Regions from separate parts of the Enterococcus sp. ZQ21 genome, predicted to be linked through region 2. Evidence: predicted binding sites of a transcription regulator. Region 2 holds the regulator's gene; each other region holds the start of a gene.

Region 1 (7,552 bases), 380 kb from region 2:
TTTTTACGAAAAACTAGGATATACAGCTTACGGCGATCCTTTTGAAGATGCTGGCATGCCTCATATTTATATGAAAAAGACTTTATAAAAATTTATTTCGAAAAAAGCAAAAAACAGCAAGCTTTTGAGAAAAATCTCTCACTGGCTTACTGTTCTTTTTTGTGTTTACTTACGCGACAATTGCTTGTAACGGTTATACCAAATATCAATATAGCCTTCCGAGAACGGGCCATCTCCATTATTGATCCAGTCAACCAGAATCTTCACATTTTCTTTTAGGATGAAGTCAATATCGTTAGGATAATTCATCATTTTGCTGTGCATCTCATATTCATCGACATCCAATAGTCGTTTCTCGCCGTCAGGAAATACCTTGATATCCAAGTCATAGTCGATATATTTCAAGGCCTCATCGTCCAGCAAAAAAGGTGAAGCTAGATTACAATAATAGGAAACCCCCTTTTCTCTGATCATTGCTATTACATTGAACCAGTATTTTTTATGAAAATAAACAATCGCTGGTTCGCGCGTTACCCATCGGCGTCCATCAGATTCAGTGACTAATGTGTGATCATTCACGCCGATCATAGAGTGTTCGCTTGTTTTTAATACCATGGTATCTCGCCACGTTCGATGCAATTTGCCGTCGTGCTTGTAACTTTGGATCGTCACAAACTCTCCTTCTTTTGGAACTCCCATAGCAACCCTTCCTTAAGCAGCATTTTGTGCTTTGTGTTTGGGTGTTCATTACACCGACATCATAATTATTATATCAATAAAAATGAGCTTTGCCTAGAAAGGATTCCTTTTGTTTCGATTTTTCTCTAACTGATCTACCAGTTTCATTTGGACCTTAGGAAAAACGACCGAATCAAATGCATCAGGCTTCAACCACTTCGAAGTTTTGTTCTCGGTAAATTCTTGTTCTGCTCCCTCGGTTGCCCGTCCGTAAAAAAGGAGAACATGCCATTTCAGATGACTAAAAATATGAGTAACTTCTCCTAAATGTCGTGTCTGCCAAACAAAGAGTTCCTGCTTTTCAAATGGGAGATTTTGCTCTTCTTCTGCTACTAGGTCATCAAACAGATCGATTTCTGGCTTTGTTTCCCATTCTTTTTTCAATCGCTCATACTCCTCTTGTGTCACTTCCATCATTGGAAATGTCCACATATTCGCCAGCAATTTTTGGCTATCTCTTTCTTCAAAATAATACGCTCCAGAATGATTTTGAAGAGCCGCACTGATATAATAAACGTCTTTTGGCTTTGCTTTTTTTGTTTTTACAGGAAAACTCGTTTGGATTCCTCGTTTGTTAGCTAAACAAAAGGCTTGGATCGGACAAGTCTCACACTTTGGAGAAGTTGGTGTACAGATAGCTGAACCTAGATCCATCATTGCTTGGTTGAATTCGCCTGGATGCTTTTCATCAATGATTTTCCGCATCGCTTCATCAAAGATTTTCCTGCTAGAAGCTTTTGCGATGTCTGCTTCAATGCAAAACAATCTGCTGACTACTCGCATCACGTTGCCGTCAACTGCGGGTTCTGGAAGTCCAAATGCGATACTTGCAATCGCTCCTGTCGTATAGGGGCCTATTCCTTTCAATGAGCTGATTTCTTCAGGCGTTTGCGGCATTTTTCCGTCAAATTCAGACATGATCTGTTTAGCAGCAGCTTGGATGTTTCGGGCTCTTGAGTAATAACCAAGGCCCTCCCATGCTTTTAAAAGCTTTTCTTCTGGAGCATTTGCTAACTCTTCAATTGTAGGAAACCATTCCATGAAACGATAAAAATAATCGATCACTGTGTCTACTCTGGTTTGCTGAAGCATGATCTCAGAGATCCAGATACGATAAGGATCACGATTATAGCGCCAAGGCAGGTTTCTTTTTTCTTGTTCATACCATTGAATGAACTGATCTTGAAATTCTTTTGTTTCTTTATCTGTCCATTTTTCCCATTCTTTATTCACTTTCCTCTTCCTTTTCCGTAATGAATCGCTGGATCATATCCAAATCAAATCCTTTTTGATATAAGCTTTGCTTTACTTTTAGATTTCTTTTTTTAGGTTCAAATCTTAAATTTCTTCGCCATAGTTTATCTCCTTGTTTGACTAAATAATCATATTCTATTTCTTGATCTGCTTCTTGCGGAAGATCAGCCATCGCTTGTTGGATCACTTCTTGAGAAAAGCCTTTCGTCATCAATGTTTGTTGGATTTTTCTCAATAATTCTTTTTGGCTTTTTCCGTGATTTTTTCCAAACGCTTTTTCGGCTGTCTGATGTGCATTTTGAACTTGGTCTTCAAATGTATATTGGCTGAGCGCTTGTTCAATGATTTCAGGTTTCAAACCTTTTTGCTGCATCTGCTGCGCTAATTTCTTTGGTCCTTTGTCACTTAAGCGTATATTCGTGCGCACATAACTTTCCCCATAGACCAAATCATCGACAAGGTCCAATTCTTTTAAGCGGGCTACGATTTTATTTCGATCTTCTTGAAGGATTTCCTTTTCTTTTAAGTATGTTCGGATTTCTTTTTCCGATCGCAACTGATAACTTAAGTAATTCATTGCTAGGTGAAAACCGAAATCAGCTCCGCTACTCTTCTTGATCTCTTGGATAGTTTCTTCGTCTAATTCCCGTCCTTTTAATAATCGATAGCGTACTAATACATCTTCAGATACTTGTAAAGCTTCTCCTTCAGATAAATCTACGCGATAGAAAGGGCCTTTGCCTTTACTGATTCTCGTAACGGTTAACATAAACATCCTCCTCGAACATATATTCTCTATCATACCACAGAAAATCCCCGTAATCAGGTATTATATGTTAGAATAAACCACAGAAAAAAGAAAAAAGGGAGATACTTATGGCAGAAACAATTGTCAAAACTGGACAAACGGTTCCTTTGAAAATCAAGCGTTTAGGCATAAATGGTGAAGGAATCGGTTATTTCAAACGGTTGATCATATTTGTTCCATATGCACTACCAAAAGAAGAAGTACTAGTGAAAATCACGAAAGCAACCCCTCGCTATGCAGAAGGAGAATTAATAAAAGTCAAAAAAACAAGCAAAGATCGCGTAGTGGCACCATGTCCTGTTTACTATGAATGCGGTGGCTGTCAATTACAACACTTAGCTTATCAAGCCCAATTGGATTTTAAAAAGGATCTGCTTTTGCAAGCATTGGAAAAATTCAAACCAGCAGGCTTTCGATCTTATCAACTTTTGCCGACGATCGGGATGGATGAGCCTTGGCATTATAGAAACAAAGCACAATTTCAGTTACGAAAAAATAAGCAGACTCAAAAAATTGAAGCTGGTTTATACGAAGCAAACTCTCATCAGTTAGTCCCTATAACAGACTGCTTGGTTCAAGAACCTCGAACACAAAAAGTAATGAATACTGTTGTTCAACTATTGAATAAATTTGATGCACCCATCTATGATGAACGGACAAACAGTGGAATCTTCCGCACAATCATGGTTAGAATCGGTGTCAAAACTGGGGAGTTACAAGTTGTTTTTATTACTCGCAGTAAAAAATTCCCGCAAAAAAACGCAATGATCCGTGAGATCAATGAACGACTGCCCGCAGTTGTTTCAATCATGCAAAATGTCCAGGCACAAAAAACGTCTCTCGTGATGGGGGATGAAACGATCCACTTATGGGGAAAAGAAGCCATTGAAGAACAAATCAATGAAGTGACTTTCGATCTTTCTCCTCGTGCCTTCTTTCAACTCAATCCTCAGCAGACCGAATTGCTTTATGGCGAAGGAATTAAAGCATTAGATGTCCAGCCTAATGAAACGATCGTGGATGCTTATTGCGGAGTTGGGACGATCGGCTTAAGTGTAGCAAAACAAGCCAAAGAAGTACGGGGAATGGATACCGTTCCTCAAGCAATCGCTGATGCAAAAAAAAATGCGGAAAGATTAGGATATCACAACACTCGATATGAAGTCGGGACAGCAGAGCAAGTTCTGCCTAAATGGTTGAATGAAGGTTTTCAGCCTGATGGTATCATCGTAGATCCACCACGTACGGGTTTGGATAACGCATTGATCCAATCATTATTGAAATACCCTCCAAAAAAACTTGTTTATATTTCCTGTAATGTTTCTACACTTGCCAGAGATCTGGTTGATTTAAGTAAAAAGTTCAAGATTGAATATTTACAGTCTGTCGACATGTTTCCTCAGACTGCACGTTGTGAAGTTGTCGTGAAGATGACGAGACTCGCTGACTAAATGAAAGAGGTTGTGAAAAAGTCTGCCCTGTATCAAGTAATAAGAACAGCCAAACAAAAATAGCTCTTCATGTTTTATGAATACTGTACTTGTGACCGAAGAGTTAACAGGAGGACACTATTTATTTAAAAAAAGGGTTGTGACATAGTTTTTGTCACAGCCCTTTTTGATTATTATTGGATATTCACGTCTATCACTTGATAAAATGCATTTGTCGTATCGCTGATATTCCATACTGCTAAAATCACATTATATCCTTTTCGATCCTGCGGAAGTGTGATCGTTTGGTTGACTGTTTTTGGTGGAACAGTTGCTTTGTCGTCTATTTTTGTGATCAATTCAAAATCACTAAATTTCAAAGGTTGATTAGGATTCCAAGTTGGTTTGGTAATGTAGTAATCCCAAGTACTTGTCCGATGTTGTGCTGTTAAATTCCAAGTAATATTTAATGTTCCTGGATTAACCATGTTTTTATGCCATCTGTTAGATGTCTGTTCATCTAAAGGCTCAAAGCCGCTGACTCCTGCACTAGCAATTTTTCCATCAATGAATGTATTTTTGGTAGCTTCGATACTTTGCGGTTCCCATTGTGCTCTTCCGACATTTTGATTTAAGTTTCCTGCTGCTGATGTTCCTAGGTATGCACGGCTTCCTGGAGAAGTAATATAACCATGCGCAAAACCTGGAATGCTAAAACCGAACAACCCTAAACTAACTAACCCAATAAACAATAACGTACTAATCTTTTTCATGTAGAAACCTCCTTCATTTGATAACCACATTGTAAACGCTTTATTGCATTAACACAAACATTATGATTTTATAATTTTATGTTGAAGTAAAAAAGGTGAAAAAAGTAAGATGCAGATTATAACAGAAGTAGACGAGAAAAGTACAAATAGAAAACATGAGAATCAAATCATATGATCTTTTTCAAAAACATCATTCATATAAACAAATGTTCAACTTTTTAATAACAACAATTATCAATTTTTTTCTTACTTCACAAACTAAATACAGGTCTTGCTGTGAGCCTTCATGGTAAACTACTATTATAGAAAGGAGTTAGTAAAATGAAGATGATAAAAGATATTCGTTTTTGGGTTTGTGTTATAGGAATTGTCATATTAGGCTTTTTATCAGGGTTGCTTAGCGGAAATCCCGGAGAATATTACTATTCTTTGCAACTTCCACCATTTGCACCACCTAGCTGGATATTTGGGCCGATGTGGACCTTACTGTATATATTGATGGGTATTTCTCTTTATTTGTTACTTAATCACAACAACAAAAAACAGCGAAACAATCTTGTCGGTCTTTTTGTGATTCAGTTCATTTTTAATTTTATATGGTCTGCTCTATTTTTTAATTTAAGAAATATTTTCATTGCAGCAATCGATATTACACTTTTAGTTATTTTCTTGTCAGTGCTTATGTATCAGTTGTGGCTGCATCATCGCCTGGCAATGTGGCTCATGATTCCTTATTATTTATGGGTACTATTCGCAACTCTATTGAATTATTCAATTTATTTTTTAAACTAAGCGCTAAAAAGAGACGTCCTGTAATTTAACACATAGAAAAAGTGCCACCTAAGTTAGATTTTTTGTCTAATTTAGGTGGCACTCTTTATTAACCAAACTATTTTTTTCTAGTACCCACTTGTTGTTCCATACTCATTATTCTGGTCATAACCATAACCATTTTGTTCCTGTCCAGCGTAAGGATCATAACTTTGAGTATCTTGACTTGGTGTATAGTACTGACTTGTATCTTCTGTTTGCTGATAATAGGTATTCGGATCTTGGTACTGATCATATGTGTTTTCTGAATAGGAAGAATAATCGGTGTACCCTTCACTATTCGATCCATCACCGTTTGTCGAATCGCCATCTTCCGAATCATCAAAGAACATCATTGAAGCATTCTCATTTTTCAAATTAGGTAATGTATCGCTTGTTTTTATATTTAATTGTTTCTTCAGTTCATTTTGGATCGAAAGAAGATCATTTTTTCCTAAAATTTGATAGTAGATATCATTGATCATTTGTCCTTCGCCTTGCAACTGGTCTTGTTTGATTGTTTCAAACGCCGGGGTGTAGTTCGTCGCTACATCAAGCATGTCATCCCAATCTAAGTCCGTCGTCACATTGTTCTCAACTGCTTTTAAAATTTTTCTATAATTGCTTACGCCATCTAAACTTAAAACTTTATTGACGATTTTCGTCACTACTTCCCGCTGACGACGTTGTCGACCGATATCGCCTTCTGGATCTTCGTGTCGCATTCGAGAATAGGCTAAACCTTTTTCTCCATTCAATGTTTGTTCACCTACTGGTACATGGACACCATCCAAAGTAAAGTCAATTTTATTATTCACTTTGATGCCACCGACCGCATTGATCAAATCTTCCATGCCATCCAAATTGATCGTTACATAATGATCAATAGGAATATCGAGCAGTTGCTCAATTGAATCCATGGCCATTTCGACACCACCAAATGCATAGGCATGATTTAATTTATCTACCGTTCCATAACCTACGATATTCGTATAAATATCTCGGTCCAAACTGATGATCGTTGATTTTTTTTGTTTCGGATTAACTGTTACTACCATCATCGTATCAGAACGTCCTTGTTCCGTTCTTCCTAATCCACCGGTATCTAAACCTAATAGCAAAACCGAAAAAGGTTCTTTGTCATCAATGCTTACTCTCTCAGAACGTTTGGAGGATATTCGATTAGAGTTTTTAGAAATTTTGTTTACTGTTTGGCTCGCTTCTCCCATAAATCTGATTCCGTATGCTGATAATCCGGCAATCAGCAAAACGAATACCCCTAACAAGGTTAATAGAACTTTTTGCCATCGCTTCATAATACACCTCTGTTTCACATTTTCTAAAATATTGTCTCATATAACTGTTCAATCAGCAAATTCACTTTTTAATCATAAGAAAACTTTAAAAAACATTTTTGTGTAACGATTATTATTTTTTAAAATTTCTCAAAATTCTTAACTATCATACCATACCGTGAAAAAGATCGAAAGACCGAATACACGCAGTTCGCAATCGTTTTATCTTTTTTTATGTATTTTTTCCAGAAAAAGCGAACAACAAGGTATTTTCCAAATAATCGTGCAGTAAAATGATCGCACATACCTTTCTCATCTTTTTAACAGTCTTTGCCTACCGTTCAGATTATCATTCGATTTCACGAAAATTTCTTCCTATGACTGTTCCTTTTGTTAAACCCATCTTCTATTCGTTTTATTTCCAGCTCACTGCATGGCTATTAA
Region 2 (7,552 bases):
AAAAATCCTCGTTTACGGTGATTATGATGCAGACGGAATCACCAGTGCAACGGTAATGAAAGAAACACTGGAATTACTTGGCGCAGAAGTAGAAGTATTTTTGCCAAATCGATTTGTGCATGGGTATGGACCGAACCAATCGGTATACCAAGAAAAGATCCAAGAAGGCATCCAGCTGATCATCACTGTTGATAACGGGGTAGCAGGAAATGATGCGGTAGCATATGCTCAGCAAGCTGGTGTAGACGTGATCATTACAGACCATCACGAGCTACCTGAGAAATTACCAGACGCCTATGCGATTGTTCATCCTCGTCATCCAGCGGGGCAATATCCATTTCCAGATCTGGCAGGAGTCGGAGTAGCATTCAAAGTAGCTTCTGCATTGTTGGAAGAACCACCTGCAGAATTTTTGGATTTAGTAGCGATAGGAACGATCGCCGATTTAGTTTCATTGACTGATGAGAATCGAATCCTTGTTGCATTAGGCATCGATGCCATCCATCATTCAGAACGGATAGGACTTCAGGCGCTGTTTGAAGAAAGTGGCGTAAAAATGAGAGATGCAGACGAAACAACGATCGGCTTTTCGATTGCGCCCAGACTAAATGCTATTGGTCGGATGGGTGACCCGCGACCTGCCGTTTCATTGCTTGCAACGTTTGACGAAGAAGAGGCATCCATTCAAGCAAAAAAATTGAATGAAATCAATGAAGAAAGAAAAGCAATCGTAGAGCAGATAACAGAAGAAGCATTAGCAATGGTCAATAAGGAGAATCATATCCATCTATTGGTAAACCGAGGATGGCATGAAGGTGTTTTAGGTATTGTTGCAGGAAAAATAATGAACGAAACTGGTAAACCAACGCTTGTTCTTACTTTAAAAGAAGACGGATCAGCTAAAGGTTCTGGACGTAGTATTGAAGCCTTGAACCTTTTTGAAATGCTTGACCAGATGCGGGATTTATTTACTTATTTTGGAGGACATCATGCAGCAGTCGGGTTAACGATGCCAAGTGAAAATGTCACAATACTACAGGAGAAGATGAACCAATATATAGTCGATCGTCAAATCGATTTGACAAGAGGACCTGAATTAAGAATTGATGAAGTGCTACTTCCGAATGAAGTAACAGTAGAGCGTATTGATGAACTAAAATTATTAGCGCCATTTGGTACAGATAATCCTTTACCTCAATTTTTATTTCGGCAAGTCCAAGCAGCGAATGTCAAAAGAATCGGAGCAAACCAACAGCATCTGAAATTTGTCCTTTCCGATGAATCTAGTCAGCTTGATGCGGTCGCTTTTGGTTTTGGAACTCAAGAAGAAGAACTGCTGAATAATCTAGTAGATGTAGTAGGAAAGCTTTCGATCAATGAATGGAATGGACGTAAGAAACCGCAACTGATGGTATCTGACTTTGCAGTAGGTAGTCTGCAGGTATTTGATTGGCGGGCAAAACGTTTCCGTGAAGAGAGCCGAACATCTGAAGACAGTCTTTATTTAGCTTTTGATTCTTCTACGTTGAAATTCGTGCCGGAGCGCATCCAGGAAACGGCGATTGTTTTCGAAGGAATGGATTCTATACACGCAGTAATTGAAAAAAGAAAACCGAAATCTCTGGTTATTATGGATTGTCCAGAGGATTTAGCAAAGCTGAAAGAAGTCTTTGGGTCTTATTCATTCAATCGTGTTTATCTGATGGGGATTTCACCTGATGAGGCTTATTTGAATGGGGTAGGCACAAGAGAACAGTACGCAAAATTGTTTAAATTGATCCATTCTCAAGAACGAATAGATATACGTCATAAAATAAAAGCAGTAGCTCAATATTTGCGTATCCCTGAAAAATTATTAATTTTTATGATACAGGTGTTTTTTGAATTGAAATTTGTTACAATAGAGAACGGTGTTTTACAAAAAGTCGCCAGCCCAGAAAGTCATCCTTTGACTGAGAGCAAATTATACCAGCGGCGGCTAAATAAAATCAAAGTTGAGGAATTTTTGCTTTTGAGCGATATTCCTACCATAAAGAAATGGTTAACAACCTAGGAGGAAACAAAGAGTGGATTTAAAAGATTATATTGCCAGTATTCCCGACTATCCGTCAAAAGGAATTGTGTTCCGAGATATTTCCCCGCTGATGGCAGATGGTGACGCTTATCGGGAAGCTACGAAGCAAATCGTAAATTATGCAAAAGAAAAACGAATTGATATGGTAGTTGGACCAGAAGCACGTGGGTTCATCGTAGGATGTCCTGTTGCTTATGAGTTAGGAGTCGGTTTTGCACCAGTCCGCAAAAAAGGAAAATTACCTCGAGAAACCATCGAAGTGACTTATGGATTAGAATATGGAACAGATACATTGACATTGCATAAGGATGCCATTAAACCAGGTCAGCGTGTGCTGATTTGTGACGATTTGCTGGCTACCGGTGGAACGATCAAAGCGACAATCGAACTGATCGAACAATTAGGTGGTGTAGTCGTAGGCTGCGCATTTTTGATCGAATTGATGGATCTCCATGGACGCGACAAAATCAAAGGATACGACATTATTACATTAATGGAATATTAAGCAGAAAAAGCGATTTTAAAGCGACCCTCAAAAGTCAGATAGGCACTCTGACGCTTGAGGGTCGCTGTTTTTTTATAAATGGAACCAGTCAAAGTCCAGTAAAGGTTCGAAAAAAAGGATGTGACCGATTTTTGTCACACCCTCGTAAAAGTTTAACTTTTTGTCTTTTGAACAATTAGCAGTCAATCCTCATTATGATTGCCTGGATCTGTAGTAGGGTTCATGATAGAAATGATCTTCATGAATTCTGCGCCGCTCAGATTGACGGTACTTCTTTTCATCCCACAACATGAACCACAAAGTAAATAACGGAACAAACACAAGTAAAGCTGGACGTATGCCGAAATTACCAATAATAATACCTAAAAACAAAACAGTTAATACTAAGCCAAGACGTCTCATTGATTTCATGAATTCTCACCTCGTTAATTTATACGAACAATTGTTCGTATATTTAGTATACGAATATTTGTTCGGTTTGTAAAGAGGGAAGTGATAAAAATTTGAAAGAAGAAGAACTTGGGCGAAAAAAGAGTTTGAGACAATGGTCTCAAACTCGGTTTTAAACAATTTTCTTTTTTAGTACTAATTAATAGATATGACTACGATAGAGCCCTACTACTCGTCCTAATATAGATACTTGATCTAAAATGATTGGTTCGAGTAAGTCGTTTTCAGGTTGAAGACGGAAATAGTTTTTTTCTTTATAGAATCGTTTGCAAGTCGCTTCATCCTCTGCAGTCATTGCAATGACGATATCACCATTTTGTGCCGTTTCCTGCTTCCGAACGATCACGTTATCGCCATCCAAAATTCCAGCATTGATCATACTATCTCCACGAATCGTCAGCATAAAGAGACTGCCTTCTTCAGAAGAAAGATTAGGAGGGATCGGAAAGAAGTCCGAAGCATCCTCTACTGCTAAAATTGGTTCTCCAGCTGTTACTACGCCAAGTACTGGAATAGTTGTTGGACGAATCCCAATCTTTTCTAAACCTTGTTTTGTCAACTCGATTGCACGAGGTTTCGTCGGATCTCTTTGGATAAACCCTTTTTTTTCAAGCCGTGCAAGATGACCGTGAACAGTAGAAGTAGAAGAAAGCTGAACAGCTTCCCCGATTTCACGGACAGTTGGCGGGTATCCTTTTTGGGTTACTTGTTCATGGATATAACGTAAGACTTCAATTTGTCTTGATTCAGTTTGTCGGGCCACAAGGTACACCTTCTTTCACTTGATAAATAAATAGTACCATATAAAAAGCGCTAAATCAAACGAATGTTCGTATTTTATTTAGTTTATCTAGTTGTTTTTTTTTCAGTTTTTATATAATATGAAGGAGAGTAAAAGGAGGACTGAGCATGCTGTCACCTGAAAAAATAGAGCGGATCAATGAACTCGCACGTAAAAAGAAGGAAAATGGTCTCTCGAAAGCCGAAGAACAAGAACAAATCAACTTGCGCAAAGAGTATTTGGAAGCTTTTCGTTCCGGTATGCGTCATCATATCGAAGGAATGAAAATCGTCGATCCTGAGGGCAATGACGTGACCCCGGAAAAATTAAAAGAAATCCAAAAGAAAAAAGGCTTACACAACCGAAATGACAACTTTTAGTAAAAAATACTGAAAATGATTGCTTTTTCGTGTGACATCTTATAGAATGAGAGTGTAAGAAATAAAGGTAAAAAAAACCTAAATTAATAGGAGGGGTTATTTTGTTTGACAAAATTGACCAACTTGGCGTTAACACAATTCGTACATTAAGTATTGAAGCAGTCCAAAAAGCAAACTCAGGACATCCTGGATTGCCGATGGGCGCAGCACCTATGGCATATGCGTTATGGACAAAACACCTGAAAGTAAATCCAACGACATCCAAAAATTGGGCTGATCGCGACCGTTTCATTCTTTCAGCAGGACATGGGTCAGCAATGTTATATAGTTTACTTCATTTAGCTGGCTATCAAGTGACAATTGATGATTTGAAACAATTCCGTCAATGGGATTCTAAGACACCAGGACATCCTGAAGTCCATCATACAGATGGTGTAGAAGCTACTACAGGCCCATTAGGCCAAGGGATTGCAATGGCTGTTGGTATGGCGATGGCAGAAGCACACCTTGCAGCAACTTATAACAAAGAAAACTTCAACATAATGGATCATTATACGTATGCAATTTGTGGGGATGGAGACTTGATGGAAGGAGTCTCTCAAGAAGCAAGTTCGATGGCAGGTCATATGAAGTTAGGTAAATTAATCGTTTTATATGATTCAAACGATATTTCATTAGATGGTCCAACTTCAAAAGCGTTCACAGAAAATGTTGGTGCTCGTTATGAAGCATATGGCTGGCAACATATCTTAGTGAAAGACGGAAATGACTTAGAAGCAATCTCTAAAGCGATTGAACAAGCAAAAGCTGAAACAGATAAACCCACGTTGATCGAAGTAAAAACAGTCATCGGCTACGGTGCTCCTAAAGAAGGAACATCTGCTGTTCATGGTGCTCCTCTTGGCGAAGAGGGTATCAAGATGGCTAAAGAAGTTTACGGATGGGATTATCCAGACTTCACTGTTCCTGAAGAAGTAGCTGCCCGCTTCCATCAAACAATGATAGAAGAAGGACAAAAAGCTGAAGATGCATGGAATGAAATGTTTGCCAATTATAAAAAAGCTTATCCTGAATTGGCACAACAATTTGAAGATGCCTTTGATGGCAAACTGCCAGAAAACTGGGATGCAGAATTGCCAACTTATGAAGTAGGAAGCAGTCAAGCAAGCCGTGTTTCAAGTAAAGAAGTCATCCAAGAATTATCGAAAGCTATACCAAGTTTCTGGGGTGGTTCAGCAGATTTATCAGGTTCCAATAATACAATGGTAGCTGCTGATAAAGATTTTACTCCCGAACATTATGAAGGACGTAACATCTGGTTTGGCGTTCGCGAATTTGCGATGGCTTCGGCTATGAATGGTATCCAACTTCATGGCGGAACTCGTATCTATGGCGGAACATTCTTTGTCTTTGTCGATTACCTAAGACCAGCTGTTCGTTTAGCAGCGATTCAACATACGCCTGTTGTTTACGTTTTGACACATGACTCCGTTGCTGTCGGAGAAGACGGACCAACACACGAACCGATTGAACAATTAGCTTCTGTTCGTTGCATGCCTGGTGTCCAAGTGATTCGTCCAGCAGACGGAAATGAAACACGTGCTGCTTGGAAAGTGGCGATGGAGACTACTGATGCGCCTACTATCCTTGTATTGAGCCGCCAAAACCTTCCTGTATTGCCTTCTACAAAAGAAGTAGCAGATGAAATGGTCAAAAAAGGCGCGTACGTTCTTTCTCCAGCTAAAGGAGAAACACCAGAAGGTATTTTGATTGCAACTGGTTCTGAAGTTGATTTAGCTGTGAAAGCTCAAAAAGAATTGGCAGAAAACGGGAAAGATGTTTCTGTTGTCTCTATGCCAAGCTTCGACCTGTTTGAAAAACAATCTTCTGAATACAAAGAAAGCGTACTTCCTAAAGCAGTGAAGAAACGCGTGGCGATCGAAGCTGCTGCATCATTCGGATGGGAACGCTATGTGGGTACAGAAGGAACAACGATTACCATCGATCATTTCGGTGCATCTGCTCCTGGTGCTAAAATTTTAGAAGAGTTTGGATTTACAGTAGAAAATGTTGTGAATACGTACAATCAATTATCATAGACACCAATCATTGTTTGAATGATAAAGACAGCTGTCTGCAAGTTGGAGGCAGCTGTTTTTTATGTGGTGGTAAGAATAAATCAATGTTACTTTTCGTTTTCTGTTATATTACATTTAAATGACAAAACAAAGAATTCTTCGGATTAGTTTGTGTTTCTTGAGAATTAAAAGTATAATTTAATTAATTAAGTTTGTTTTAAGAAGAGAACTTTTTATTAAGTTTTTTTATTTTGAGGAGGAATTTGAATGCAAGAGCTGAAGACCCGCAGTGCCCGACACCATAGACCTAAAAGAAACATGGTGATCAATAAAAAAGCGATTGCTCCTTTAATTGGAACGAGTCTTTTAGTTGGGCCGATGATGGTTACAGCGGTACCGCAAAGTGTTCATGCAGATGAACAAGGATCTCAAACAGTCGCTGATCCTCAAGCGTTTATCGATCAAATCGGCTGGTCTGCATCAGAAGTTGCTGCAAGTAATGACTTGTATGCTTCAGTCATGATCGCTCAAGCGTTGTTGGAAAGTGCATATGGTACTTCCGGATTAGCTAGTGCGCCCAATTATAATTTGTTCGGTGTAAAAGGAAGCTATAACGGACAGGTCGTTTATATGGCAACCAAAGAATATGTAAACGGACAATGGGTAACGATGAATGAACCATTCCGAAAATATTCTTCTTATTGGGAATCCTTCCAAGACCATGCAAATGTTCTTCGTTCAACCAGTTTTTCAACAGGCGATTATCATTATGCTGGTGTATGGAAAAGCAATACAACAAGTTTTTATGATGCAACAGCGTACTTGACAGGTCGTTACGCTACCGATCCAGATTATGGAACCAAATTGAACTCATTGATTAATACTTATAATTTAACCCGTTTTGATACACCATCAACTGGTTCGGCGACCACAACAACTACAAGTACAACAACAACTACTACTACGACGACTTCAACGTCATCATCATCTTCGGCAACAGGTGCGGATACAAATAGTAGTCAAACATATACAGTTGTATCAGGAGATACGCTATGGGATATTGCACAAAAATTTGGCATGTCTGTTGATGATCTAATGGCGAAAAACGGCATGTCCATGTCCAGTTATTCTTTATTAGTCGGACAAGAACTAAACGTGTGATTTAGATAAAAAGGCAAAGAAACTACCATATCTGGTATATCTTTGTCTTTTTTTTGCTAGTCAAAGACGAATCACTCGCCAGAAATGAACAAATTGTATTATGATAAGTAGGGAAGAGCAAAG
Region 3 (7,552 bases), 1.3 Mb from region 2:
GTGTTCAACGATCGTTCCACCAAGACTTTCAAACTGGATACCTTCAAGTACATTTCTGAACCCAAGGATCAATCCGCCGACGATAATTGCAGGAATCAGTGGTGTAAAGATTTCTGCCAAGACGGCAATGGCGCGTTGTACGGGATGAAGGTTTTGTTTTGCTGCTGCTTTTCCTTGTTCTTTGGAAACCCCTTCAACGCCGGATACTGCAACGAAGTCGTTATAAAAAGTAGAAACATCATTTCCTATGATGACTTGGAACTGCCCAGCATTCGTGAACATCCCTTTCACGCTAGGAATATCTTCGATTGCTTTTTGATCTGCTTTTCCAGGATCATTTAGGACGAAACGCATACGAGTTGCACAATGACTAACTGCAGCAATATTTTCTTTTCCGCCGATATCATGTAGCAGTTTCTCGGCATCTGCTTGATACTTTGCCATATCAATAAACCCCTTTCTTTTAACTTGTCTATGCAAGTTATTTCTTCGTTTACTATACTTTTTTTTAGGAAGAATTGCAAGCGTTTTATACAAAAACATCCAGAAAAATGATATCGTTTTAAAAAGCATAAAATAAGCTTTTCTTAAAAAGAGGAACATTGAAATACAAAAAGAGCTGTAGTATAGTGAAGAAATGATGGAAGAACGAGTGAGGGAAAAAACATGAACAAGTTCAATGAAATTTTTTTAGATTTGGAACAGAAAATTTTAGCGAAAGAATATCCTCCGCATTCGCTTTTGCCTAGTGAGAACCAATTGATCAAAATCTACGGTGTTTCACGAGAAACAATTAGAAAAGCACTGAATCTTTTGACGACGGAAGGATATATTCAAAAAAAACAAGGAAAAGGGTCGATCGTACTAGATCGAAACCGCTTTGATTTTCCTATTTCTGGACTGACAAGCTATAAAGAGCTACAGGAAACCCAACGTATTCCAAGTGAAACGATCGTTCATACGTTAGAAGAAACAGAAGTAACAAAAGCACTGAATGAGATTACTGGCTGGGAGATTGGTGCACCTGTCTGGCATTTGATACGCGAAAGAAAAATCGATGGTGAAGTGGTTATATTAGATACTGATTATCTATTAAAGGAGATCGTTCCTCATTTAACCCCAGTACAAGCACAAGGATCGATCTATGAATATTTTGAAAATGAGCTTTCTTTAACGATTGCTTACGCACAAAAGGAAATCACAGTAGAAGAAGTAACAGATATCATGAAAACAACGATGGATCTTCACGATGATACTTACGCAGTAGTCGTCAGAAGTCTTGTTCATTTGGAAGATACCCGCTGTTTTGAGTATTCTGAGTCGGTACACCGATTAGATAAATTCCGTTTCGTTGAGTTTGCCCGGCGCCGAAAAGTGTAAATGATTCGAAAGAAAGCAAATTGTTGGCATCTGTCTGCTTTGGCGCTATGATAGGATCACAAAGGGGGCATTTTTAATGGATAAACCAACAAGACCAGAAAAAGAAGAACTGAAAGAAAAATTATCACCGATGGCTTATGCAGTCACACAAGAAAATGCAACAGAACGTCCATTTACCGGAAAATACGATGATTTTTACGAAAAAGGGATCTACGTCGATATCGTCAGCGGCGAACCGTTATTTAGCTCTGCGGAAAAATATGACGCAGGTTGTGGCTGGCCATCATTCAGCAAACCAATAGCGAAAAGACAAGTACGCGAAAAAGCCGATTTTTCTCATGGCATGCATCGAATAGAAGTTCGAAGCAAAGAAGCAAACTCTCATCTCGGGCATGTATTTACCGATGGCCCAGTAGATAAAGGCGGTCTGCGTTACTGCATCAATTCTGCCTCACTAGAATTCATTCCCTATGAAAAGATGGATGAACTCGGTTATGGCGAATACAAATCACTGGTAGAATAATGAAAATACAAAAAGAGCGGTACAATACGGGGATTCACTCGATCGTCCGCTCTTTTTTATTCAAGCGATTGCTATTTGAAAGAAACGCTCCCCAGACTCCTTTTTTCACAAGGTGAAATGTGCTACAATAAAGGGAACGTATGTGTGCAAAAGAAAGAGGACTAGAATATGTATGAATATCTGACAGGTGTGGTTACCTTTATCAACCCCTATTACATAGTAGTAGAAACCAATGGTATCGGCTACCAGATCGCACTAGGAAATCCTTACCGCTACAGCAGCAAACTAAATCAAAAAATAAAAATTTATGTCCATCAGGTGATCCGCGAAGATGCGCATCTTTTGTATGGATTTGATTCTTTAGAAGAAAAACAACTGTTTTTGCGATTAGTCAGTGTTTCAGGAATCGGTCCAAAAAGTGCTCTTGCGATCATGGCAAGCGAAGACCACTCCGGTTTGATCCAAGCAGTGGAATCCAGTGATGTCACTTATTTGACAAAATTTCCAGGGGTAGGGAAGAAGACGGCGCAACAAATGATCTTGGATCTAAAAGGAAAATTTGGTGAGCTGAGTATCGATACGCCCTTCAGTCTATTCGATGAAGCAAATACAAAAGACGCTACCGCTCTATCTGAAGCAATGGAGGCTCTCTCAGCTCTTGGTTACAGTGATAGAGAAATCAAACGTGTAGAAAAACAATTAAAAGAAGTCGATAATCAGACAACAGATGAGTATTTACGCCAAGCACTCAAGCTGATGATGAAAAAATAAGGAGGAGACCAAATGACAGATGAATACTTGTTATCACCAGAAACTGGCGAAAATGAACTGAGTTTGGAAAAATCTCTTCGTCCGCAGTTGCTTTCTCAGTATATCGGGCAGAGAAAAGTCAAACAAGAACTTCAGATCTACATCGAAGCTGCCAGAAATCGGGAAGAACCATTAGATCATGTTCTGTTGTATGGGCCTCCTGGATTAGGGAAAACGACGATGGCTATGGTCATTGCTAATGAGATGACTGTGAACATTCGTACGACAAGCGGCCCCGCTATCGAACGTCCGGGTGATTTAGTAGCGATCTTGAATGAACTGGAAGCAGGGGATGTCCTATTTATCGATGAGATCCATCGATTGCCTAGAGTAGTAGAAGAGATGCTTTATTCGGCCATGGAAGATTTTTATGTAGACATCATGGTAGGACAAGGACCAACCGCACATCCGGTCCATTTCCCTCTTCCTCCCTTTACTTTGATTGGGGCGACGACACGAGCAGGTATGCTTTCTGCACCTTTACGCGATCGATTTGGCATCATTTCACATATGGAATATTATGACGAACAGGAACTGCAGGAGATCGTTTTACGTTCTTCGGATATTTTTCAAACAGAGATCATTGAAGAAGGGGCATTGGAAATTGCTCGCCGATCGCGAGGAACGCCTAGAATCGCGAATCGCTTACTCAAACGGGTTCGTGATTTTGCGCAAGTTCAAGGAGACGGGAAAATCGATCGTCCTATAGCAGATCAGGCGCTTACTTTGCTACAAGTCGATCAAGCTGGTTTGGATTATGTTGACCAGAAATTGTTACGGACGATGATCGAATTATATGGCGGCGGACCCGTAGGGTTAAGCACGCTTTCCGTAAATATAGGAGAAGAACGGGAAACAGTCGAAGATATGTATGAACCGTACTTGATCCAAAAAGGATTTTTAAAGCGTACACCTAGAGGGCGAATGGCTACGGCTTATGCTTATGAACATTTCGGCTACGACTATCATATGTGATTTTTGCTTTTAGATTGGAGGAAAATGAATGAGTGATACAACACGTACGAAACAATTGATCAAAAACGTATTGATTGATTTGTGCCAAACACAATCTTTTCGAAAAATCAGCGTCCAAAAAATCGCAAATGAAGCAAAAATCAATCGTCAAACATTTTATTATCATTTTACAGATAAATACGATTTGCTTCGTTGGGTCTATTGTGAGGATGCCTTGCATTATTTAGACCCGCAATGTCTTACTCTTGATAATTGGGAAGAGCAAGCATTGAAAATGCTGAAAGCAATTGCTGAAAAGAAAGAGTTTTACGCAAATACTGTGCTTTCTGACCAAGAAATTTTACAAAAAGAATTCTCTCAACTAATCCAAAAATCTTTTATCAAGATTTTTGAGCAAATGGATGAAGAAAGACAGCTTTCTGCAAAAGATAAACTATTTTATGCTCGTTTTTTTTCTTACGGTTGCAGCGGCGTGTTAGTCAATTGGATCACGAATGAATATGAAGAAACACCGATGGAAATCGCTATGCAGCTTTTCCGTTTAGCCAAGGATACGGAATTATACTCTTATCGTCTTTATGCAAAAGAAGAGTTGGAAGAACAGTAATAGAAATAATCTTTCGTTGAAAAAGCCATGATCGTTAAAAGGAGATGGGAAAATGACAAAAATTTTATTTGTTTGTTTGGGAAATATTTGCCGTTCACCAATGGCAGAAGGCTTGTTGAAGAAACGAATAGCATCAGAAGGAAAGGAAGCAGAATTTTTTGTGGATTCTGCTGCTACAAGTACGTATGAAGTTGGAAAGACACCGCACCCTGGAACGAAAAAAATATTGAACCAAGAAAATGTGGATATGACGAATATGGTTGCTCGTCAAATCACACCCCACGATTTTGAAACTTTTGATTGGATCATTGGCATGGATCAAGAAAATGTAGAAGAACTGAAAAGAAGAGCACCACGCTCAGCACAGGAAAAAATCCATTTGTTTTTAAGTAGCATCCCTGGAAAAGAAAAAGAAAATGTTCCCGATCCATACTATACCAATAACTTTGATGAGACATATCAATTGATCACAGAAGGGTTAGATCATTGGTGGAACATTTGGATGGATGAAAATAAAATAACAAACAGTTTCTAAAATTAGCGCTTTCTTTTTTTAGAGACGTTAGAGCATTTCCTTGTTTTTTTGCAAAATGTTAGGTAAAATAAGATTAATTAAGTAACACTTTCTTAGCTAAAGGAGGAGTGCATTCGATGAACGAAGAGACAGTACCACCAATGAAGAAGCTTACGAAGTTAGTTACTCATACCTCGTATCAACTTTTTGATTCTTTTGTAAATGACACTGAAGAACATGCTAAGAATGTACGATTGCAAGGAAAGTTTATTCTTGAGCTGCAAAAAGCTGCGAATGAACATAGTTTAGTTATCTTACAAGTAAGAGCGAATCGTTTGAGTAGCAAGTATGAAACGATCTCAGGTTGGGTGGCGACAAAAACGGTCGAAAAAGACCGAGTAATGATCCGCCTACAAAACGAAGAGCAGCAGATCCGCATGGTTCCCGTAGAACAAATTGAAAAAATAACAATCCTTTCGCCAGCAGGAGAACAGGAACGGTTATCAAAATAATTTATACCAGATAGAAAAGCACGTATGAGCTTGTACCATCAATCATTACTAATCAAAAATAACCGAATGCTTTAAGAGGATACCGATAAAACGAAACGTTTTACGATGAGTATCACAGCATGACAGCATTCGGTTGATTAGTTGAATCGATTGTATGGGACAAGTTTTTTTGATAAAAAAAGGTCCTGCTAGCCGGGGAGCTAGCAGGATAAGGAGTTAAAAATGAAAAAGTGTTGTTAGGGTTGTTTGTTGGTATGCTTATATAATAGTCATTAGTTGTGAATATTTTGTGACGAAAGTTTTCGAAAGTTGTTAAGTTTTTTTGCGAAATTTATTTTTATATCATGTATTTGTCTAAAATTTTATACTATAAAAAGACACGTTGTGCAATCAGCTACCCTTTGGTATTAGTTCAAAAAACGGTAAAATAGCTCCTTATATTTTGCTGTTTTGCTTTTCTAATACTTAAGCCAAGGCGCTGATTTCACAGCCTTTTTTTACAAATCCAGCGATTCCCATGAGTTAAGAACTATCTTTTCTCCAAAAAGAAATAATAGAAATAAAAGCCTTGATAATTGCGATAAAATAAAAATGGATAGATAAAATTCGAGAGAAACATGTATTGACGTGGCAGATGAAAGGGTCAGATTTGTTGGTGTATCAGGAGTGCCGTTAGAAGAACACAAGGAGAGAAAAGATGGAATTATTAGAAAAAGAAAGTATTGATTTTTATTTGGAACGTGATTGGACCGTGTTACGGTATGCTTTTTTCAAGGAAGAAGAGTATGACGGGCTAACTAGTCATCAGGAGGCAGTTTTAGAATTTCTCAATTACTCAAATAGATTGTGTGTGGCCAGGTCATGGCGGATTAGCGAAAGGCTTCTCGTAGTTTCTAAAAAAATATATGCACAAAAACTTTACGAATTCAGAGAAGAAAAAGTCAACTATACGGATATCCGTTTTTTTGACAAGATGAAAGAGTATCCTATTTATGTGAATAAAGAAATGATGAAGGCGAAAAGAATCACGCCTGAATCATTCTGGGCTGAGGATGGTATCTATCGGGCTTCTTTTCTTGATGCGCCTCAAGGAGCGGCAGGAACGGAAGAAGAATTTAACCAGTTGAATGATCGTCTTTTCCCAGATAAAGATCATCTGCATATTTACCTTTGGAATAATGAATTTACGAATTATTATAATAACGGTCGTTATTGGAATGGCGCTTATGTGTGGTCAGTGTATGACGAAAAAAGAAAGCGATTCACTGTTTTTGATGCTATATTGGTATTGGATTGAATTACTTCATAATAGTGAGATAGCGAGAATCTATATCTTTAAAATCATCATGTAATGAAACGAGAGGTAGTAAAAATCGGAGGAGGACAAAATGAAACTTTTGAAGGAGGTAACAGATCGATTATACAAGAAGTATATTCTAGATTTAGATTATGTTATTTTATCTGTATCAGATTATCAAGGATTAGATAGCCATCAAGAAGCTGCAATCATATTACTGAAATATGTAAATAATGAATGGTATAAAGGCGTTAGAGGGACAAAACCTATACGTAAACCTATGCCGTTTGTAGAGTTCATATTCCAAAAATGGTTACAGCAAAAAATGAAAGGTAAACCATCGGGTATGACTTTTCGTGAATATTTTCGTGAGCGTCGGAGTTTAAAAAGAACTGTAGATAACTATTGGCGAACGGAGAAGCCGATAAAAACGAGATTAGTACATACTGACTGGACATCTTTTGATCATGTGGCTGGTTACCCAATTTATTTGAATAAAGGGCGAATGATTCCATCTCCCATCGATTTTGAAGAAATGCTTCAGCCAGAAAGTCTTTATGAAGAGTTTTTTTTTGAAACATCTTATGGACTTTATGTAACAAAAGAAGAATATTTAGTGCTGAATAATTATTTGTTTCCTAATAAAAAAAACTTAATAGCCTATAGCTGGAATGACAGTTGGTCTAGTTATTTCACACCTGGGAGAGGATGGCGTGGAGCGCATATGTGGACGATTTATGACTCGTTAGAAAAGAGGATGGTTGTCATTGGTGCTTCAACGACGGATTAGTTTATATTTGTAAGAGTTAGCTAATATTACTGAATATAAAATGTATCAAAATAAAAAACCCGCAACGCGGGTTTTTTGTAGTTGCCTTTCTAAATCTGGAAAAGTGGTTAAAATATAGTATCTTCGATTTTTTCGAACGATAGT
Region 4 (7,552 bases), 340 kb from region 2:
ATCTGCTGCCCACATCGTATCTTCATCATGTTCGACCACAACGAGTGTATTGCCAAGATCACGCATTTTCTTCAATGAGCCAATCAGTCGATCATTATCGCGTTGATGTAATCCGATCGATGGTTCATCTAAAATATACAGAACTCCAGAAAGATTCGATCCAATTTGCGTAGCCAATCTGATTCGCTGTGCTTCTCCTCCAGATAACGTTCCCGAAGCACGACTCAAGGTTAGATAGTCTAATCCGACATTTTCTAAGAATGAAAGTCTGTCATTTACTTCTTTTAAAATCGGTTTGGCAATCACTTTTTCTTGTTCAGATAATGTAAGGTTTGAGAAGAAGTCTACTGCTTTTTGGATAGACAATTCATTTGTTTGCCCAATATTCGTTCCATTGATTTGAACAGATAATGCTTGAGGATTCAAACGATAACCTTTACACGTCTGACAAGTCAATTCGGTCATATAAAGACGCATTTGCTCACGCGTGAAATCACTGTTCGTATCATGATAACGACGTTCGATATTTTTCAATACTCCTTCGAAAGTTGTTTCTACATCGCGAACGCCACCAAAATCATTTTCATAATGGAAATGGAAAAGTTCATCTGTTCCATTTAAGATGATTTCCTGATGTTCTTCCGGTAATTCTTCGAATGGTGTATCCAAATCGATACCGAAACTTTCGCAAGCCTGCGCTAACATTTGAGGATAATATTGAGAGCTGATTGGATTCCATGGAACGATTGCACCTTGACTAAGCGTCTTCGTTCTATCTGGAATGACTAAATCTTGATCGACTTCTAATTTGACGCCTAAACCGTCACAGTCTGGACAAGCTCCAAAAGGCGCATTGAAGGAGAAAAGTCTTGGTTCTAGTTCACCAACAGTAAATCCGCAATAAGGACAAGCATAGTGTTCGCTAAACAACATTTCTTCTTCGCCAATCACGTCAACCAAAGCATAGCCGTCTGCCAGTCGCAAGGCTGCCTCTAAAGAATCAAATAGACGAGAACGAATTCCTTCTTTCACAATGATCCGGTCGATGACGATTGCGATATCGTGTTTTTTGTTTTTCTCCAGCTCAGGTACTTCACTTAAATCATAGATTTCGCCATCGACTCGAACGCGGACGTATCCCTCTTTTTGGATTCGTTCGAATATTTTTTTGTGTTGACCTTTTTTCTTTACCACGATTGGTGCCATTACTTGAATCTTTGTGCGCTCAGGTAAAGCCATTACTTGATCGGCCATTTGATCTACTGATTGACTGGTAATCTCGATATGATCGTTGGGACAAATCGGATGTCCTACACGAGCAAACAACAAGCGTAAATAGTCATTGATTTCCGTCACAGTACCTACTGTCGAACGAGGGTTTTTACTTGTTGTTTTCTGATCAATAGAAATCGCCGGACTCAATCCGTCGATGCTGTCTACATCTGGTTTATCCATTTGACCTAAAAACTGGCGGGCATACGCAGAAAGACTTTCTACGTATCTCCGCTGTCCTTCTGCATACAGTGTATCAAATGCTAAGGAACTCTTTCCAGAACCGGACAAACCTGTAACGACCACGAATTTGTCTCGTGGAATCGTGACATCTATATTTTTCAAGTTATGGGCACGTGCACCATGAATCGTAATTTTATCGTTAGCCATGTTGTCCTCCTACTTCGAAGCTTTTAATTCTAAAATCATATCTCGTACATTAGCGGCTGTTTCAAAATCCAAAGCTTTTGCCGCATCTTTCATTTCTTTTTCTAATTTCATCAATAACGTGTCTTTTTCTTCCTTCGTCATTTCTTCATACGACACTTGTACCGCTTCTTTTGTATCATCTTCCGATTCTTTCGTAATAGAAATCAAATCTCGGATTTCTTTAATGATCGTTTTTGGAACGATCCCATGTTCTTCATTGTACTTCTGCTGAATCGTACGACGTCTTGACGTTTCATCCATCGCTAAACGCATAGAATCCGTCACCTTGTCTGCGTACATGATTACTTTCCCTTCTTCATTACGAGCAGCTCGCCCAATCGTTTGGACTAAGGAACGTTCGCTACGTAAAAAGCCTTCTTTATCTGCATCCAAGATAGCAACAAGAGAAACTTCAGGTACATCTAATCCCTCACGAAGCAAATTGATTCCGACTAACACATCAAATTCGCCTAATCGTAGATCTCGAATGATCTCTGTTCGTTCCAACGTTTTGATATCACTATGCAGATATTTGACTTTGATTCCTAATTCTTTGAAATAATCTGTGAGGTCTTCTGCCATTTTTTTCGTCAGTGTCGTTACAAATACCCGTTGATCTTTTTCGACCCGTTCATTTATTTCGCCTACTAGATCATCGATTTGTCCCATGATTGGACGGACTTCGATTACTGGATCAAGCAGCCCTGTCGGACGGATGATTTGTTGGATAACGGTATCAGTTTGTTCATATTCATATGGTCCTGGTGTCGCAGAGACATAAATGATCTGATTGACATGTTTTTCAAATTCTTCTAGACGAAGCGGTCGATTGTCTAAAGCAGATGGCAAACGGAAACCGTAATCTACTAGCATCTGTTTTCTCGCTCGGTCGCCATTATACATTCCTCTGATTTGAGGCATGGTCACGTGCGATTCGTCAGCCACGATCAAAAAATCTTCAGGAAAGAAATCCAATAGCGTATAAGGCGGTTCGCCTTCTTTACGTCCGTCCATATGCCGAGAATAATTTTCGATTCCTGAAGTGTAGCCCATTTCTAACATCATTTCAATATCATAATTGGTTCGCTGTTCTAAACGTTGAGCTTCTAGAAGTTTGTTTTCATTTCGTAAAACAGCTAAACGCTGCTCTAATTCTGCTTTGATATTCGCTACGGCATGCTCCATATGTTCGTCATTCGTCACAAAGTGAGTTGCCGGGAAGATTGCTACATGTTCCGTTTCTCCTAAAACTTCACCTGTCAGCGCATTGACTTCTCGGATACGTTCGACTTCATCTCCAAAAAACTCCACTCTTAAGGCACGTTCATCTCTTGAAGCCGGGAAAATCTCCACGACATCACCACGCACTCGAAAACGACCGCGCTGAAAATCTATATCATTTCTTTCGAACTGGATACTGACTAAGTCACGAATCAACTGGTTGCGATCTAATTCTGCTCCTTGTCGAATCGAAACGACTTGTTTTTGATACTCAAAAGGCGAACCTAATCCAAAAATACATGAAACGGATGCAATGACGATCACATCATTTCTTTCTAATAATGAACTAGTAGCCGAATGTCGTAATTTATCGATCTCATCATTTACACTTGAATCTTTTTCGATATACGTATCGCTTGAAGGCACATAAGCTTCAGGCTGATAATAATCATAATAAGAAACAAAATATTCAACAGCATTGTTAGGGAAAAATTCCTTGAATTCCCCGTACAGCTGACCAGCCAATGTTTTGTTATGGGCAATAATCAGTGTTGGTTTATTCACTTTCTCAATAAGATTGGAAATCGTATATGTTTTCCCTGTTCCAGTCGCACCTAATAAAATTTGTGCTTTTTTCCCGCCGACTACGCCATCCACTAATTGGTTAATCGCTTCAGGCTGATCACCAGCCGGTTGGTATTTCGAGACAAGCTCAAAGCGTCGGGAGGTATCTCTTTCAATCATTCTTTGTCCTCCTTTTCATTCATTCCTTTTCATTTTACGACCAATAAAAAGAAAAGGAAAGCAAAGGCATTCCTTACTAAAAAATTATACCACACCGAACATACTTTCGCCACTTTTTTCTCTCATTCTCCATGTTATGTTTTATAACATATAATGTTAGAAACTCGCATTTTTTTCATTTTTTCGAGCCTACAGTCTTGTCTGATTCAGCACTTTTCGCCTATAATAATAAAATATTGGAAATTTAGGAGGTTGATTATGAAAAGAAAGCATTTATTTCACTCATTTGTTTTCTTAATGACAGGACTTGTGACACTTGCGTTTGGTCATGTTGCACAAGCTGACAACACTACAACGGCAGAGTCAAGCACAAGCGAGACAATGCAAAAAATAGAGCCCAAAAAAGACGTATACGTAATTGCTAGCGACTCTGCTTTTGCTCCATTTGAATTTCAAAACGCAAACGGCGAGTACGAGGGCATCGATGTAAAATTGATGGAAAGCATCGCCAAACTGCAAGGATTCAACATCCGAATGGACTATCGTGGATTCTCCGCTGCTTTGCAAGCTTTAGAATCAGGACAAGCAGACGGGATGATTGCCGGAATGACGGTAACGGACGAAAGAAAGAAAAGCTACGATTTTTCTGATTCTTACTTTGACAGCGGAATTCAATTAGCTGTCAAAAAAGGCGACACTTCGATCAAGTCTTATGAAGATTTGAAAGGAAAAACAGTCGGAGCAAAAGTTGGAACCGAAAGTGCAGAATTTTTAAGCGATCATGAATCTGAATACGGCTATTCTATCAAATATTTTGATGCTGCAGATCAATTGTATGACGGGTTGAAAGTTGGCGCAATTGATGCCATGATGGATGATTATCCAGTAATTGGTTATGCGATCAAACAAGGACAAGAATTGGAAACACCAATTGAAAAAGAATCTGGCGGAAAGTATGCATTTGCCGTCAAAAAAGGGCAAAACCCTGAACTTCTTAATATGTTCAATGAAGGATTGAAAGAATTAAAAAGAACAGGCGAGTACGATAAGATCATCAAAGAATATGTAGCAGATGGTTCAGAATCTTCTAGTGATTCTTCCGCAGCTGATGAATCGACATTTCTTGGACTTATCCAAAACAACTATCAAGCATTGTTAAAAGGACTTTGGCGAACGATTCTCTTGACTTTGATCTCCTTCGCTTTGGCTATAGTAATCGGTGTGATTTTTGGATTATTCAGTGTAGCACCAATACGCGCGCTTCGCACGGTTGCTAGCATTTATGTCGATATCATCCGTGGGATTCCGATGATGGTTCTTGCATTCTTTATTTTCTTTGGATTGCCTGGTATCGTTGGATTTACGATCCCCGACTTCATCGCTGGTGTTATCACCTTGACTCTTAACGCAAGTGCTTATATCGCAGAGATTGTTCGAGGCGGAATCAATGCCGTTCCTGTCGGACAAATGGAAGCTTCTAGAAGTTTGGGTCTTTCTTATAATCGGACGATGCAAAAAATCATTTTACCACAAGCGATACGCATCATGATTCCATCATTCGTGAATCAGTTCGTTATCTCATTGAAAGATACAACGATCATTTCCGCAATTGGTGTAGTCGAATTGCTACAAACTGGTAAAATCATCGTTGCACGTACGACACAAAGTACGTATGTTTATTTGATCATCGCGATCATGTACTTGATTTTGATTACAGCATTGACAAAATTAGCGAAAGTTTTAGAAAAGAAGGTGAAGTAAGATGGCAGAAAAAATCTTAGTTGAGCATCTAGTCAAAAAATACGGCGATAACACAGTATTAAACGACATCAACGTATCCATCAACGAAGGAGATGTCGTCTGTATCATCGGCCCTTCAGGTTCAGGAAAAAGTACATTCTTACGTTGCTTGAATCGTTTAGAAGAACCTTCTGACGGTGAGATCATTATTGACGGCGCCCACTTGATGGATAAAAGCACAGATATCAACTTGGTGAGACAACATATCGGAATGGTATTCCAGCACTTTAACCTATTCCCTCATCTTTCTATTTTGGAAAACATCATTTTAGCACCGATGGATCTGAAGAAAGAATCCAGAGAAGAAGCAGAGAAAAAAGCAATCAAATTGCTACAGACAGTTGGTCTAGAAGATAAAAAAGATATGTATCCTGAAATGCTTTCCGGTGGACAAAAACAGCGTGTAGCTATCGCTCGTGCTCTAGCGATGAATCCTGACATCATGCTTTTTGATGAGCCTACTTCTGCACTCGACCCTGAAATGGTCGGTGATGTCTTGAACGTCATGAAAAAATTGGCAGAACAAGGTATGACGATGGTTATCGTTACGCACGAAATGGGGTTCGCTAAAGAAGTAGCCAATCGCGTCATGTTCATTGACGACGGTAACTTTTTAGAAGATGGAACGCCTCAACAAATCTTTGAAAATCCGCAAAATGAACGGACAAAAGATTTCTTGAATAAAGTATTAAATATTTAATAAAAACCAAAAATGCACGGTCGCCATGAAGGGACCGTGTGTTTTTATCTTCTTATTTTCTCACCTAACTGTATCAGTCGCATCGCTTGTTCTCCTGCACAAACAAGCAATCGCTCTACCTGTTCCATCGCATAAGAAAGTTCCATCGGTTCATTGATGATATCAAGTACATAGTCGATACCAGTTTCATAAATGGTCGAAAGATTAGCCGAGGCACTACCGACGATAGCTATAACAGGAATATCATATTTTTTGGCTAGAATAGCAATCCCAACTGGTGCTTTTCCATTCAAAGATTGACCGTCCATTCTCCCTTCACCTGTAATGACAACATCTGCCTTTTTCATGTATTCTTCAAGCTTTAAAAGTTCAAGGATTTTCGAGATTCCTTGACACATTTCTGCATCGCAGAACGCCAACAGACCTGCTCCTAAACCACCTGCCGCACCTGCACCTTCCATTTCTAGAACGGTTATCCCTAACGTTTCTTGGATCTTTTGACCATAATGACAGAGTGCTTCATCTAATTTTAACACTTGCGCTCCAGAAGCTCCTTTTTGTTTCCCATAAATAAAAGAAGCGCCGTTTTGCCCACATAGAGGGTTGGAAACATCAGATAAAATGTAAAAAACAGTCTCTTTCAACCTTGGATTAATATTAGATATATCAATGGAATCAATCATTGCGATTTCTTTCGCGCCAAGCGCTATCTCTTTTCCATCGGCATCTTTAAAAGACACTCCCAAAGCTTGGGCCATACCCACTCCGCCGTCGTTCGTTGCACTTCCACCAATACCGATATAAATTTCTTTTACACCATGGGCTAGTACTTCATTGATGAGCTCGCCTGTTCCATAAGATGTTGCTTCCATCGGATTCATCTGATTGGTTCCAACAAGCATCAAACCGGAAGCTTGAGCCATTTCGATCACGGCACGCTCGGTATCAATCAACCCAAATTTTGCTTGAACCATTTGCTGATACGGTCCAGTCACTGTGATGTATCGATATTCTCCACCGCACCCCTCAATGATTGCATCAACAGTACCTTCTCCACCATCTGCAATCGGGATCTTGAGTACATCTGCTTGTTTCTCCACTCGTTTGATTCCTTCTTCAATAGATGCTTCTACTTCAAAAGTCGAAGCACTTCCTTTATAGGAGTCTGACGCAATGATGATTTTTTTCTTCATGCTACACCTGCTTTTTCTACCATAATCAACATGACTACTTTAAGCTATGGACGTACTAAACATGGCTTTTTGTGATCAAACGTCCATCCTGGAATTAAGAATTGCATTCCTACTGCATCATCTCTTGAATCTAATTCGTTGTCTAAATAGAGCTGATGTGCCTTTTCTACTTTCTCCATATCTAGTTCTACAC

The links. Region 2 encodes LexA, which represses DNA repair genes until DNA is damaged. Its sites were predicted from a motif close to CNAACANNTGTTNG; they were not measured.
Region 1: a site for LexA is predicted at 2,774-2,787, ahead of recX (recombination regulator RecX). Genes of this name have one in related genera too.
Region 3: a site for LexA is predicted at 2,037-2,050, ahead of ruvA (Holliday junction branch migration protein RuvA). Genes of this name have one in related genera too.
Region 4: a site for LexA is predicted at 3,762-3,775, ahead of uvrB (excinuclease ABC subunit UvrB). Genes of this name have one in related genera too.

What each region holds. Positions count from the first base shown of each region.
Region 1 is NZ_CP125658.1:1,844,955-1,852,506, forward strand. Features, by position in the region: gene QK255_RS08940 (GNAT family N-acetyltransferase) at 1-88, shown strand, start outside; gene ntdP (nucleoside tri-diphosphate phosphatase) at 166-699, opposite strand; gene mutY (A/G-specific adenine glycosylase) at 793-1,971, opposite strand; gene recX (recombination regulator RecX) at 1,964-2,761, opposite strand; gene rlmD (23S rRNA (uracil(1939)-C(5))-methyltransferase RlmD) at 2,869-4,251, shown strand; gene QK255_RS08965 (lytic polysaccharide monooxygenase auxiliary activity family 9 protein) at 4,425-5,003, opposite strand; gene QK255_RS08970 (TspO/MBR family protein) at 5,325-5,795, shown strand; gene QK255_RS08975 (LCP family glycopolymer transferase) at 5,903-7,129, opposite strand.
Region 2 is NZ_CP125658.1:1,466,496-1,474,047, reverse strand. Features, by position in the region: gene recJ (single-stranded-DNA-specific exonuclease RecJ) at 1-2,053, shown strand, start outside; gene QK255_RS07110 (adenine phosphoribosyltransferase) at 2,067-2,579, shown strand; gene QK255_RS07105 (hypothetical protein) at 2,772-2,990, opposite strand; gene lexA (transcriptional repressor LexA) at 3,169-3,792, opposite strand; gene QK255_RS07095 (DUF896 family protein) at 3,939-4,190, shown strand; gene tkt (transketolase) at 4,292-6,289, shown strand; gene QK255_RS07085 (glucosaminidase domain-containing protein) at 6,536-7,429, shown strand.
Region 3 is NZ_CP125658.1:147,777-155,328, forward strand. Features, by position in the region: gene treP (PTS system trehalose-specific EIIBC component) at 1-444, opposite strand, end outside; gene treR (trehalose operon repressor) at 667-1,380, shown strand; gene msrB (peptide-methionine (R)-S-oxide reductase MsrB) at 1,457-1,903, shown strand; gene ruvA (Holliday junction branch migration protein RuvA) at 2,072-2,674, shown strand; gene ruvB (Holliday junction branch migration DNA helicase RuvB) at 2,687-3,688, shown strand; gene QK255_RS00760 (TetR/AcrR family transcriptional regulator) at 3,717-4,295, shown strand; gene QK255_RS00765 (low molecular weight protein-tyrosine-phosphatase) at 4,348-4,830, shown strand; gene QK255_RS00770 (hypothetical protein) at 4,947-5,321, shown strand; gene QK255_RS00775 (hypothetical protein) at 6,019-6,618, shown strand; gene QK255_RS00780 (hypothetical protein) at 6,710-7,408, shown strand.
Region 4 is NZ_CP125658.1:1,129,800-1,137,351, reverse strand. Features, by position in the region: gene uvrA (excinuclease ABC subunit UvrA) at 1-1,662, opposite strand, end outside; gene uvrB (excinuclease ABC subunit UvrB) at 1,672-3,666, opposite strand; gene QK255_RS05515 (amino acid ABC transporter substrate-binding protein/permease) at 3,925-5,427, shown strand; gene QK255_RS05510 (amino acid ABC transporter ATP-binding protein) at 5,429-6,166, shown strand; gene QK255_RS05505 (glycerate kinase) at 6,211-7,359, opposite strand; gene QK255_RS05500 (enolase C-terminal domain-like protein) at 7,404-7,552, opposite strand, start outside.